3 regions of the Bacillus mexicanus genome follow, and region 2 is predicted to be linked to each of the others. Evidence: riboswitches for the same ligand, from Rfam matches in the RefSeq annotation. Region 2 holds a riboswitch; each other region holds the start of a gene.
What was found. A riboswitch is a leader RNA that binds a small molecule or an ion and turns the genes downstream of it on or off. The one in region 2 is predicted to bind S-adenosylmethionine.
Positions count from the first base shown of each region.

Region 1: another riboswitch for S-adenosylmethionine. It lies ahead of mtnW (2,3-diketo-5-methylthiopentyl-1-phosphate enolase); the one in region 2 lies ahead of AAGG74_RS08490 (bifunctional homocysteine S-methyltransferase/methylenetetrahydrofolate reductase).
Region 3: another riboswitch for S-adenosylmethionine. It lies ahead of AAGG74_RS13555 (5-methyltetrahydropteroyltriglutamate--homocysteine S-methyltransferase); the one in region 2 lies ahead of AAGG74_RS08490 (bifunctional homocysteine S-methyltransferase/methylenetetrahydrofolate reductase).

Region 1 covers NZ_JBCEYV010000001.1:1,313,142-1,317,209, reverse strand. Annotated here, with positions in the region: gene AAGG74_RS06970 (carbon-nitrogen family hydrolase) at 1-346, opposite strand, end outside; gene AAGG74_RS06965 (pyridoxal phosphate-dependent aminotransferase) at 441-1,637, shown strand; SAM riboswitch class I at 1,676-1,777, shown strand; gene mtnW (2,3-diketo-5-methylthiopentyl-1-phosphate enolase) at 1,863-3,080, shown strand; gene mtnX (2-hydroxy-3-keto-5-methylthiopentenyl-1-phosphate phosphatase) at 3,077-3,781, shown strand; gene AAGG74_RS06950 (methylthioribulose 1-phosphate dehydratase) at 3,739-4,068, shown strand, end outside.
Region 2 covers NZ_JBCEYV010000001.1:1,564,490-1,568,557, reverse strand. Annotated here, with positions in the region: gene AAGG74_RS08490 (bifunctional homocysteine S-methyltransferase/methylenetetrahydrofolate reductase) at 68-1,906, opposite strand; SAM riboswitch class I at 1,997-2,115, opposite strand; gene AAGG74_RS08485 (YajQ family cyclic di-GMP-binding protein) at 2,214-2,705, opposite strand; gene AAGG74_RS08480 (CvfB family protein) at 2,853-3,701, shown strand; gene AAGG74_RS08475 (DUF3784 domain-containing protein) at 3,814-4,068, shown strand, end outside.
Region 3 covers NZ_JBCEYV010000002.1:765,492-769,559, reverse strand. Annotated here, with positions in the region: gene AAGG74_RS13560 (NupC/NupG family nucleoside CNT transporter) at 1-24, opposite strand, end outside; purine riboswitch at 152-253, opposite strand; gene AAGG74_RS13555 (5-methyltetrahydropteroyltriglutamate--homocysteine S-methyltransferase) at 505-1,641, opposite strand; SAM riboswitch class I at 1,718-1,824, opposite strand; gene AAGG74_RS13550 (5-methyltetrahydropteroyltriglutamate--homocysteine S-methyltransferase) at 1,892-3,025, opposite strand; SAM riboswitch class I at 3,109-3,216, opposite strand; gene AAGG74_RS13545 (LURP-one-related/scramblase family protein) at 3,283-3,771, opposite strand; gene AAGG74_RS13540 (hypothetical protein) at 3,896-4,068, opposite strand, start outside.

The DNA of each region.
Region 1 (4,068 bases), 250 kb from region 2:
GAAAAAGATGGGCTTTTCTATACTCTTTAATGATTTGTCCTTCCTGATCCGCGATGTACATTGTATTATAAACATCAGAATGATCTCTGACAGCCACCGAGCCGGCGACAATATGAACGCCGTATTTTTTTGCTGTTTTCTTGAGCCAGCTCTGAGCAGAACGGCCGTCTTCATCAGCGAGCTCATCAAGGTTGGCCAAATCATATCCGGTCGTCCATAATTCTGGAAGAACAACAACATCAGCATGTTTGCTTTCTTTTTCAATAAAAAAATCAGCCTTTTTTATATTTTCAGAAGGTTTTCCGTATGAAATATCAAATTGAAGACAAGATACCGTCCATTTCATCTTTTTACCACCCCAAATTTTTCTTTACTTTTTTATTTTAACCATATATGATGATGGACTATCATTTCAAGATTTTTTTAGAAGGTGAGAATAGATGAATTTTGAACAGTCTCATGTATTGAAGGAATTGCCTAAGCAATTCTTTGCTTCTCTAGTGCAGAAAGTGAATCGAAAGCTCGCAGAAGGACACGATGTCATCAATCTCGGACAGGGAAATCCGGATCAGCCGACTCCGAAACATATCGTCGAAGAAATGAAACGGGCTGTTGCTGATCCTGAAAATCATAAATACTCAACTTTTCGCGGCTCACATAGTCTAAAATCAGCCGCCGCAGCATTTTATAAAAGAGAATATGGCATTGATCTTGACCCGGAAACTGAAATCGCTGTATTATTCGGCGGAAAAGCTGGTTTGGTTGAGCTCCCGCAATGTTTGTTAAACCCCGGTGATACGATTTTAGTTCCTGATCCGGGCTATCCTGATTACTGGTCAGGTGTCATGCTTGCAAAAGCGAAAATGGAAATGATGCCGCTCGTAAAAGAGAGGGCGTTTCTCCCTGATTACAGCAGCATCTCTGCTGAAGTGAGGGAACAGGCGAAATTAATGTATTTAAATTATCCGAACAATCCGACCGGGGCTGTTGCTACTTCTGCATTTTTTGAAGAAACCGTGAATTTTGCGAAAGAAAATGAAATCTGTGTCGTACACGATTTTGCTTACGGCGCTGTAGGGTTTGACGGGAACAAGCCGTTAAGCTTTTTGCAGACTGAAGGGGCAAAGGATATCGGCATTGAAATTTACACGCTGTCAAAAACGTATAATATGGCAGGATGGCGGGTCGGCTTTGCCGTCGGAAACGCTTCGGTCATTGAAGCGATCAATCTTTATCAAGACCATATGTTTGTCAGTCTTTTCAAAGCGACCCAGGAGGCAGCTGCAGCGGCGCTGCTAGCTGAACAAACATGTGTGGCGGAGCAAAATGCCCGCTATGAGAGCAGGAGAGACGCTTGGATCACAGCATGCCGGGACATCGGCTGGGAGGTGACAGCTCCGGCAGGTTCATTTTTTGCATGGCTGCCTGTACCTAAAGGCTATACGTCTGAGCAGTTCTCAGACCTTTTGCTGGAAAAAGCGAATGTGGCGGTCGCCGCTGGAAACGGCTTCGGTGAATATGGCGAGGGCTATATTAGAGTCGGACTGCTGACAAGCGAAGAAAGACTTAAGGAAGCCGCTGATCGAATTGGGAAACTGAATTTGTTTACCCGAAAAAGCATTGACAAGATTCTGTAACGGTGGGATAATTCAAAATAATTTATAAAATCTATATTTTCTTATCAAGAGCAGGCAGAGGGACGAGCCCGATGAAGCCCGGCAACCGACTTTGTAAAGCACGGTGCTAATTCTTGCAGCTGGCGGCTGAGAGATAAGATTCGGACGAGAAACGAAACCTCTTTAGACGCGGATGGCTGTTTGAAGAGGTTTTTTTATATGGATGAAAATGAAAGGAGCTCTGGCATGAGTGAGTTATTGGCAACATATCTCCTGACAGAACCGGGAGCTGAAATAGAGAAAAAAGCAGAACAAATCGCGACAGGATTGACAGTAGGCTCATGGACAGATCTGCCTCTGGTGAAACAAGAGCAAATACAAAAGCATAAGGGGCGTGTGCTGAAGGTCGAGGAAAGAGAAGGAACTCCTGCATCAGGTAAACAAGCGGTCATCACAATTGCCTATCCTGAGATCAATTTCTCACAGGACATCCCGGCTCTGCTGACAACAGTGTTTGGCAAGCTGTCGCTGGACGGAAAAATCAAATTACTTGATCTGCATTTTTCAGAAGCATTTAAGCGCACGCTGCCGGGGCCAAAGTTTGGCGTATACGGCATCCGAAAGCTGCTGGGAGAGTTTGAGAGGCCGCTGTTAATGAGCATTTTTAAAGGGGTTATCGGCAGAGATCTGAGTGACATTAAAGAACAGCTCAGACAGCAGGCGCTTGGCGGAGTTGACTTGATTAAGGACGATGAAATTTTCTTTGAAACAGGTTTGGCGCCTTTTGAAACAAGAATTACTGAGGGAAAGCAAATATTGAAAGAAACATATGAACAAACCGGACATAAAACACTGTACGCGGTGAATTTGACGGGCCGCACGGCTGATCTGAAAGACAAAGCGAGACGCGCCGCCGAATTAGGGGCGGATGCGCTTTTGTTTAATGTCTTCGCTTACGGCTTGGATGTCATGCAAAGCCTTGCGGAAGATCCTGAAATCCAGATTCCGATTATGGCACATCCAGCGGTTAGCGGGGCATTTACGTCATCTCCTTTTTACGGCTTTTCTCACGCCCTTTTGCTCGGAAAATTAAACAGGTATTGCGGTGCCGATTTTAGTCTCTTTCCGTCTCCATATGGTTCTGTTGCGCTTCCAAGAGAGGATGCGCTGGCGATTCACGAGGAATGTGTAAGAGAGGATGACTTTAATCAAACATTTGCCGTTCCGTCAGCAGGCATTCATCCCGGCATGGTGCCGCTTTTGATGCGGGATTTCGGCATAGATCATATTATTAACGCCGGAGGAGGCGTACATGGACATCCGAACGGCGCCCAAGGCGGGGGCAAAGCGTTCAGAGCCATAATTGATGCGGTTTTAGATGCACAGCTGATTGATGAAAAAGCCGAGCAATGCAAAGATCTAAAGCTCGCGCTAGATAAATGGGGGAAGGTTGAAGCTGTATGACTCAAAAGCCTTTAATTATTTGTGATTTTGACGGAACCATCACAATGAACGACAACATTATAAGCATCATGAAAACATTCGCTCCGCCAGAGTGGACGGCGTTAAAAGACGGCGTGCTTTCCAAAACACTGTCGATCAAGGAAGGTGTCGGTCGGATGTTCGGCCTTCTGCCAAGCCATTTAAAAGAAGAGATTACAAGATTTGTATTAGAAGACGCGAAAATCAGAGAAGGATTTCAGGAATTTGTTGCATTTATCAATGAGAACAAGCTGCCGTTTTATGTCGTAAGCGGAGGAATGGACTTTTTTGTATATCCATTGCTTGAAGGCATTGTGGAGAAAGACCATATTTATTGCAACCATGCGTCATTTGATAATGACTATATTCATATTGACTGGCCTCATTCCTGCGACGGAACATGCAGCAATCAATGCGGGTGCTGTAAGCCGACTGTGATACGTGAACTTTCTGAACCGAATCAATATATCATCATGATCGGTGATTCGGTTACAGATGTGGAGGCGGCAAAGCTGTCTGACCTTTGCTTTGCAAGGGATTATTTATTAAACGAATGCCGAGAACATCATTTGAATCATCTTCCGTATCAAGACTTTTATGAGATAAGAAAAAGTATTGAGAATGTAAAGGAGGTACAGGAATGGCTGCAAAACAAGAGCGTTGGAAAGAACTTGCTGAAGTAAAGCGGGAATTAGCAGAAAGAGATTGGTTTCCGGCGACGAGCGGCAATCTGTCTATTAAAGTTTCTGATGAGCCTTTCACATTTCTCGTAACCGCAAGCGGAAAAGATAAACGAAAAGAAACAGCTGATGATTTTCTGCTGGTGAATCAAAACGGAGAGCCCGCAGAAAGAGGGCATTCACTGAAGCCTTCAGCAGAAACGCTTTTGCACATACATTTGTACAATAAAACCAATGCCGGCTGCTGCCTGCATGTTCACACAGTAAACAATAATGTGATATCAGAGCTA
Region 2 (4,068 bases):
TTTTTTTATATCGTAACACGAATGAGATAAAAAAGGCCGCCCAATTGGCTTTGGGCAGTCCTCCGTGTTAGTGCAAGTAAATATTTTTACGCTGTTCATCTTTTTGCTGAATATATGTACTAAGTTCAGCGGTCAAGTCAGATCTGAGAAAAGGTGTAATCAAGTAGATGCCGTTAAACAACTCGCATGCTGTATCCAGCAAGGAGCGTGCGATCGCAAGGCCTTCTGCTTTTTGCTTCTCTTTATCCTCTCCGGCGAGGGCCATTTTTTCGCGAATAGAGTCAGACAGCTTTATCCCGGGAATTTCATGGTGGATGAACTCTGCATTTCTGCTGCTTGTAAGCGGCATAATGCCGACATAGATCGGCGTCTTCAGGTGCTTTGTTTCATTATGGATGTCAACAAGCTGCTGTTCAGAATAGACAGGCTGAGAAACGAAGTAATCCGCGCCGCAGTCTATTTTTTTCTCCAGCCGTTTGACCGCTTTGTCCAAATGGCGAACATTAGGATTAAATGCGGCGGCAACTGAGAAATTCGTTCTCTTGCCAAGCGGTTTTCCAGACAGGGACAGCCCTTCATTGAACTGTTTGATCAGCCTGATTAAATCAAAGGATGTTAAATCATACACAGACGTCGCACCCGGAAAATCCCCGATTTTAGAAGGATCACCCGTGATAGCCAGCACGTCAGTCAGCCCTAATGTATCAAGGCCCATTAAATGTGACTGCAAGCCGATAATGTTCCGGTCACGGCACGTAATATGGACAAGGGAGCGCATATCAAGCTGCTGCTTCACAAGGGAGCCGCAGGCTACATTGCTGATCCGCGGGGTTGCCAAAGAATTATCAGCGAGTGTCAGGGCATCAATTCCCGCTTCTTTTAATTCAGCAGCGGCGGACAGAAATTTGTCAAAGCTCAATTTTTTCGGCGGGTCCAGCTCTACGATGATGGAGCGTTTTTTCGTGGCGATCTCATTCAGGCCAGGTTCTGTCCGCTCCTGCTGAACAGAAATATATTCTTTCGCCGGGGTTTTGACTTCTTTTTCTGTAATTGGAGCAAGACCGCCAACGGCTTCCGCCATCGCCCGGATATGATTCGGTGTGGTGCCGCAGCAGCCGCCGATAATTCGTGCGCCTTGCCTGCGGAATTCTGACGCACTTTGCTGAAAATAGGTGTCGTCTGTTTCATAGACGAGCCGCCCTTCTTCAAGCGAGGGAAGACTGCTGTTTGGATAAACTGATAAGAAGACATCATCAAAAATCGGCACTTCGCTGAGTGCTTCAATCATGTGGTAAGGGCCGAGCCGGCAATTAATGCCGACGATATCGGCGCCGAGATCAGCAATTGACCGCAATGCTTCAGAAAGCGGCGTTCCGTCCTGCAGTACGCCTTGCTCATGCATGGAGACATTAAGCATAATTGGAAGTCCAGTCTCTTTACGGGCGATTTTCAGCACTTCACGGGCTTCTTCCAAATCGTAATACGTTTCCAACAGCAAGCCGTCCGGCTCTTCATGCAGCAGAAGGTACAGCTGCTCGCGAAAGCTGCGTTTGATCTCGTCAAGGCTGTAGGCGTTTTTATTAAATGTGCGGATGCCGCCCATCGTTCCAAGAACGTACGCGTCGCCTGCTGAAGCCCGCGCGATTTTTACCGCCTCCTGATTCATTTTTTTGATATCACCCTCAAGCCCGTGCCTGGATAATTTAATATAATTGGCTCCGTACGTATTTGTTTGAATAATGTTGGCACCAGCCTCAACGTACGCTTTATGTATACGCTGGATGTCCTCTGGCTTTGAAATGTTGAGCTCCTCAAAGCACCTGTCAATGCCATAGGAATAGAGAAGCGTTCCCATGGCCCCGTCACCAATTAACACCTGTTTTTCCAAATCTTCTAAAAGTCCCATTGTCAGCCTCCTTTATTCACATTCAGCAAGGAAAAAAGAGAAATAAAAAAAGTCCTCTTAAGAAGAGGACTATGTCAGTGATATTGTCTCTTCTTATCTTCCAAGCTGTTCGAGCTTGCTGGATTTAGCACCTTGGTTATGGCTGAATTGCCATTACACCGGTTGCTGAAGCTTCGTCGGGCCAGTCCCTCTGCTTCTCTTGATAAGAACGGATATGAAATTTTCGTATTCAGGAAGTGCGCCTGGCATTTTCCCTTTCTCTAAATTTACCGAAAATAAAGACAATAATCAATAGGATTCAGAAAATTTATCTGAAATTTATAAATTGAATGTCAATTGGGAGGTCTGCGGCTCTCACTGCTGTGATAATCTGCTGCAGGTCATCCTTGTTTTTTCCTGTCACGCGCACTTGGTCATCCTGCACTTGAGACTTTACTTTCAGTCCGGTGTTTTTGATGATCGTATTGATTTTTTTGGCGTTGTCCTTGTCAATGCCTTGTACCAGCTTTGCACGCTGGCGCACTGTTCCGCCTGACGCGCTTTCTACCTTGCCGTAATCAATGTTTTTTGTCGGCACGTTTCGTTTAATCAATTTACCGACAAGCACATCTTTCAGCTGGCTTAATTTGAATTCGTCATCAGAAATGAGGACAAGCTCTTCTTTCTCTAAAGAAATGTTGCTTTTGCTCCCTTTAAAGTCATAGCGAGTGCTGATTTCTTTCAGTGCGGTTTGAATCGCGTTTTGCACTTCAGGCAATTCTACTTTGGATACAATATCAAATGAACTTTCTTTTGCCATACGAAAACCTCCATAACATTTCACTTATGTGTTGATTATAGTAGAATAAAGAGAAACTTCCAACAGAACATAGAATCAATTTGTGATGCTTGGAAAAAATGTAAACAAAATCCGCGGAAAAATGAGCGGAACAGGAAGGAAGATAGCATGAGACCAGGGCAGCAATTAACCTTGAGTATAGATCACCAAACCGATTTCGGCTACTTTTTAACCGACGGGGAGGATACGATTCTCTTACATAATAGTGAAATAACAGAGGATATCGAGGACAGAGACGAAGTAGAGGTCTTTATATATGTCGACCAGCAGGAAAGGCTTGCGGCCACAATGAAAATTCCGGTCATCAGCGCGGACGAGTACGACTGGGTTGAAGTGGTGGATAAAGTGGAAGATATGGGCGTTTTCGTGGATGTCGGCTTATCCAAGGACGCGCTTGTCGCAACTGAGCATTTGCCTCCATACGAGGATGTCTGGCCACAAAAAGGCGACAAGCTCTACTGTATGCTGAAGGTGACGAACCGGGGGCGGATGTTTGCGAAACCAGCGCCGGAAGATGTCATCAGCGAACTGTTTACCGATGCTCCGGAAAATCTGATGAATAAAGAGCTGACAGGTACGGTGTATAGATTAATCGCCACGGGTTCATTCGTCATTACGGATGAAGGCATCAGAGGTTTTATCCATCCTTCAGAACGAAAAGAGGAGCCGAGACTCGGTTCAAGAATCACGGGACGAGTGATTCAAGTGAAAGAAGACGGTTCAGTCAACATGTCGCTATTGCCGAGAAAACAGGATGCGCTGTCTGTAGATGCAGAGTACATTTTGACGTATATGAGAACAAGAAACGGCGCCATGCCGTATAGTGACAAAAGCCAGCCTGATGATATCAGAGAACAGTTTAACATGAGCAAAGCCGCCTTTAAACGCGCGCTCGGCCATTTGATGAAAAACGGGAAAGTATATCAGGAAAAAGGATGGACATACGAGAAAAAATAGAAGGCCCGTGCGCCTTCTATTTTTTTATCAAAGGACTTCATAAATAAAGTGCTGTTACGTATTATTACGGGAGACAGAGTGTTTTGTCAGTGAAAAGACAGGGGGAGAGTTTATGGAAATTCGGATCGATTTTTTATTGATCTTGATTGCGGTGCTTTTCTTTTGGATTGCTTATATGGCAGGAATAAAAAAGCAAACATGGATACTGTCCGGTTTCGGTGAGTCCCGGATACGTGACAAAGACCGTCTGGCTAGAATTGCGGGATACTTTTTTCTGAATTCAGGGATGTTTATTCTGTTAAATGGGTTTATTTCATTTCAAGGACAAGACCAGCTGATTCCGCCTATGATTTTGGCATATGGAGCG
Region 3 (4,068 bases), on a different contig from region 2:
GATAAGGTTTAATAAAAAATACATGATAGCAACTCCTATGTGGTTTATTATGGAAACGAAAAAAGCCCTTATCCCTCACAAATTCTGGAAATACAGAAAGTGTGAAAAATAAGAGCAAACAGAAAAGAACTTGTCCTTTTCAACTCGTTCAAATTTAATCAAACTTTCTTGTAGTCTAGTTTTTTACGGTTACTAGGTAGAAACAATCAGACCATATTACTGATTATATACAAGAATGTCTTTTTCTAAGATGATAGCAGTATTTTATCCTTTCATTTTTTGAAAATCAACCTTTTTAACTTTTTTCACAATAATAAAATTAATATTGCGGCATGAGAAAATAAAGGAATAACACGTTCGTGTGTCATCCATTTCATGCAGTCAATTTGTTTGCAGATTTTGCTCTGTCTGATTTTGATAAGAGCCGTGTGCCACTCAGGATGGTGCAACAGCTGAAAAAAAACACACTTGCTCCGCAATGGAATCAAGTGTGTTTTTCTTTGCTTATTTCCAAACATCGTTAGCGATTTCAACCACATGGCGGAGCTTCGCCCACTGCTGTTCTTCAGTCAGCTTGTTGCCTTCTTCAGTTGAAGCGAATCCGCATTGCGGGCTGAGGCAAAGCTGGTCTAAGCCTACATAACGAGACGCTTCTTCGATCCGGCGTTTCACATCATCCGGGTGTTCAAGCTCACCGAATTTAGATGTCACTAAGCCAAGGACTAGTTGAAGGTCAGGCCGTTTTACGTAACGGAGCGGCTCAAATCCGCCGGAGCGTGAATCATCATACTCTAAGAAAAGCCCGTCAAGATTCAAGCCGTCAAAAATGGTTTCAGCTGCTGCGTCATAGCCGCCTTCCGCTGTCCAAGTGGACTGGAAGTTGCCGCGGCAAATATGCATGGTGACTGTCAGGTCATCCGGACGGTCTGCAATCGCGTCATTAATCGATTTCGCAAACAGCTGGCGTAGCTCATCAGGTGTTGTTCCGAACGCTTCGATTTGTTTTAAGCCTTTTTCTGATAAGAAAACAGCCCATGCTGTATCATCAAGCTGGAGGTAACGGCAGCCTCTGTCATAAAACGCTTGAATCGCTTTTTTATATGCTTGGGACACATCGTGCTGGAAAAGGTGATAGTCGTTTTTGTATGCACCCTTTTCCAGTTTTCCGCGGAAAAACAGCATATTCGGGCTCGGAATCGTCATCTTAGGCGTCGCATCACCGGCAATACTATGGAGAAATGAGTAATCTTCGAGCATTGGGTGAGTTGAAAAGTCGATATCGCCTGTGACTTTAATGCCGCGTGCTTTTGTTTGTACGTTATGGAATTGAATCCCTTGCTCAGGAGTAAACGGCTCAACGCCATCCAAATTTTCCAGAAAATCAAAGTGCCACCATGCTCTGCGGAATTCACCGTCTGTCACGACGTTCAGGCCGGTTTCCTTCTGTTTTTCCACGATGCGGATGATTTCATCATTTTCGATTTGGCGAAGCTGCTCAGCCGTTATATCGCCGGCCGCTTTTTGCAGCCGCGCTTTTTTAACGGGCTCTGATCTCAGCAAGCTTCCGACTTGATCCGCGCGAAACGGCGGTTTTTTTCTTTGAAGTGATTTTTGTTCTGCGGGTGTTTTTTGTTGTGGCATGTTGTCCATTCCTTCTTTCCATTCAAATATAAAAAGCTCTTCCTTGGGATAAGGAAGAGCTTGTCTGACAATCTCAACCTTATCTTCAAGAACAATCATTGTTCTAAAGGATTTAGCACCATTCTGTTAAACAGCGGTTGCCGGGTATCGCAGGGCCAGTCCCTCCACCTCTCTTGATAAGGAAAACCTTTTATGAAATTTTCTGATATTATCTATTATTCACACATTTTCTGATTCTGTCAATGATAGATTATCTCCACACATCATTGGCGATGTTGATGACATGACGCAGCTTCGCCCATTGCTGCTCCTCTGTCAAAAGATTGCCTTCTTCTGTAGAGGCGAAACCGCATTGCGGGCTGAGGCACAGCTGATCCAGGCTGACAAAGCGCGCGGCTTCATGAATTCGGCGTTTCACATCTTCAGGATTTTCAAGCTCGCCGTATTTCGATGTAATCAAACCGAGCACAATGTGCAGATCCTTGCGCTTCACAAAACGGAGAGGATCAAAGTTTCCAGAGCGGTCATCATCGTATTCCAAGAACAGTCCATCCAAGTGTAAGCCGTCCAAAATCGTTTCTGCAACAGCATCATAGCCTCCTGATGCCGCCCAAGTTGAACGGAAGTTGCCCCGGCAAATGTGCATCGTGATTGTTAAATCATCAGGCCGGTCTGCCACTGCCTCGTTAATCGTTTTGGCGAACAAGGCAGGCAATGTTTCTGGATCGCCGCCGAGTGCCCGGACAACTTCTCTGCCTTTTTCCTCAAAGAAAAGGGACCATGACGTATCATCAAGCTGAAGGTAACGGCATCCGGCATCATAAAAGGCTTTGATTGCTTTTTTGTACGCTTGGGCCAGATCATGAAAGTATTCCTCTTGGTCGTCATAAACTTTTTTATCCGCCTTTTCACCAAAAAACAGCATATTCGGGCTCGGAATCGTCAGTTTTGGTGTCGCATCTCCAGCAATTTCTTGTAAAAATCGATAATCAGCAAGCGCTGGGTGATCCGTAAAATCGAGTTTTCCCGTCACTTTGATGCTGCGTGCTTTTGTTTTTGCATTGTGGAACTGAATTCCTTCCGCCGGAATAAACGGTTCCACTCCGTCAAGCCCCTCCAGGAAATCATAATGCCACCAAGAACGGCGGAATTCCCCATCAGTTACCACTTCAAGGCCAATTTCTTTTTGCTTGTCTACAATCCGGATGATTTCTTGATTTTCGATTTCACGAAGCTGTTCTGCTGTGACCTTGCCGGCCGCTTTCTTCTGCCGTGCTTCTTTCACCGGAACAGATCGCAGTAAACTGCCAACATGATCGGCACGGAAGGGAGCGCTGTGTTGTTTTGCTGGTTTTTGTCCCGCACCATTTGTTTGTTGAGCCATGTCATTCGCCTCTTTTCTGAAATGTGTTGAACATAAAAAAGCTCTTCCTTCGAGTAAGGAAGAGCTTGAATGATCAAATCTCCGCCTCATCTGCAAGAACGCAATGTTCTAAAGGATTTAGCACCATTCTGTTGTGAAACAGCGGTTGCCGGGTATCATAGGGCCAGTCCCTCCACCTCTCTTGATAAGGTACATCTGCATATTCAAATTTCAATTATCTTAATATTATTACTTTTAGATCAATTGTCAATGATATTTTAGAAAATATGGTCATCTTTATCTTCATATAACACCATATCAAGCACGATAGCGATAGCCGTGCAGATCAGCACATCTTCTTCGTTTGCAATCTGCAAATGATAGGAATCACCCCAGCTGAGCCACTTCTTGCTGACTGACATTCGGACATTCTCTCCATCTGTTATCTGGAATTCATTTTTCCACAAGTCACCGTCGATTTCCCAGCTGAGCTTGGAAATTTCAAATTTCGGTTTGAAAAATGTTACTTTTTTCGTCACCTCACAAACCAATTCATTCCCAATTGAAATCTCATATCTCGGCAAAAAAGACATTACTTTTTGTTCGATAGAAACGAGCGATTTTCCGGATGAATCTGTCATTTGCAGCGAGTCGCCTAACGAAAAAAACCGGCCCTCTACCTTGAATTTCTCTTGTTCATCCCGGTCATAAATGTGGAATGCATCTTTAAACGAGAACATTTTTTGTTTCATAAATAAATCGATCATTGCGCAGTCTCCTTTGAATTCGCCTTGTAAAAGATTACGGACAGGGGGTAAAAAGGTTTCAAGTTATGTTTTTAAAATGAAAAAGGCTGCAATTGGTCAGCAGCCTTTTCCTTGAAATATAGGTTTAGGAAAGATGCATCCGGCGTTTTTGGCGGATGGCGTCAAGGTCGATTAGGTTGTTTTGATGAGGTGCGGCTGCTGGCAGAGGGCTTGTCTTTTGCGGTTTGCGGCGATTGTCCTTGCTGAAAGAAAAAAGAAGATAGCCACATAATGCGATGATAATAAATAGAATCATTT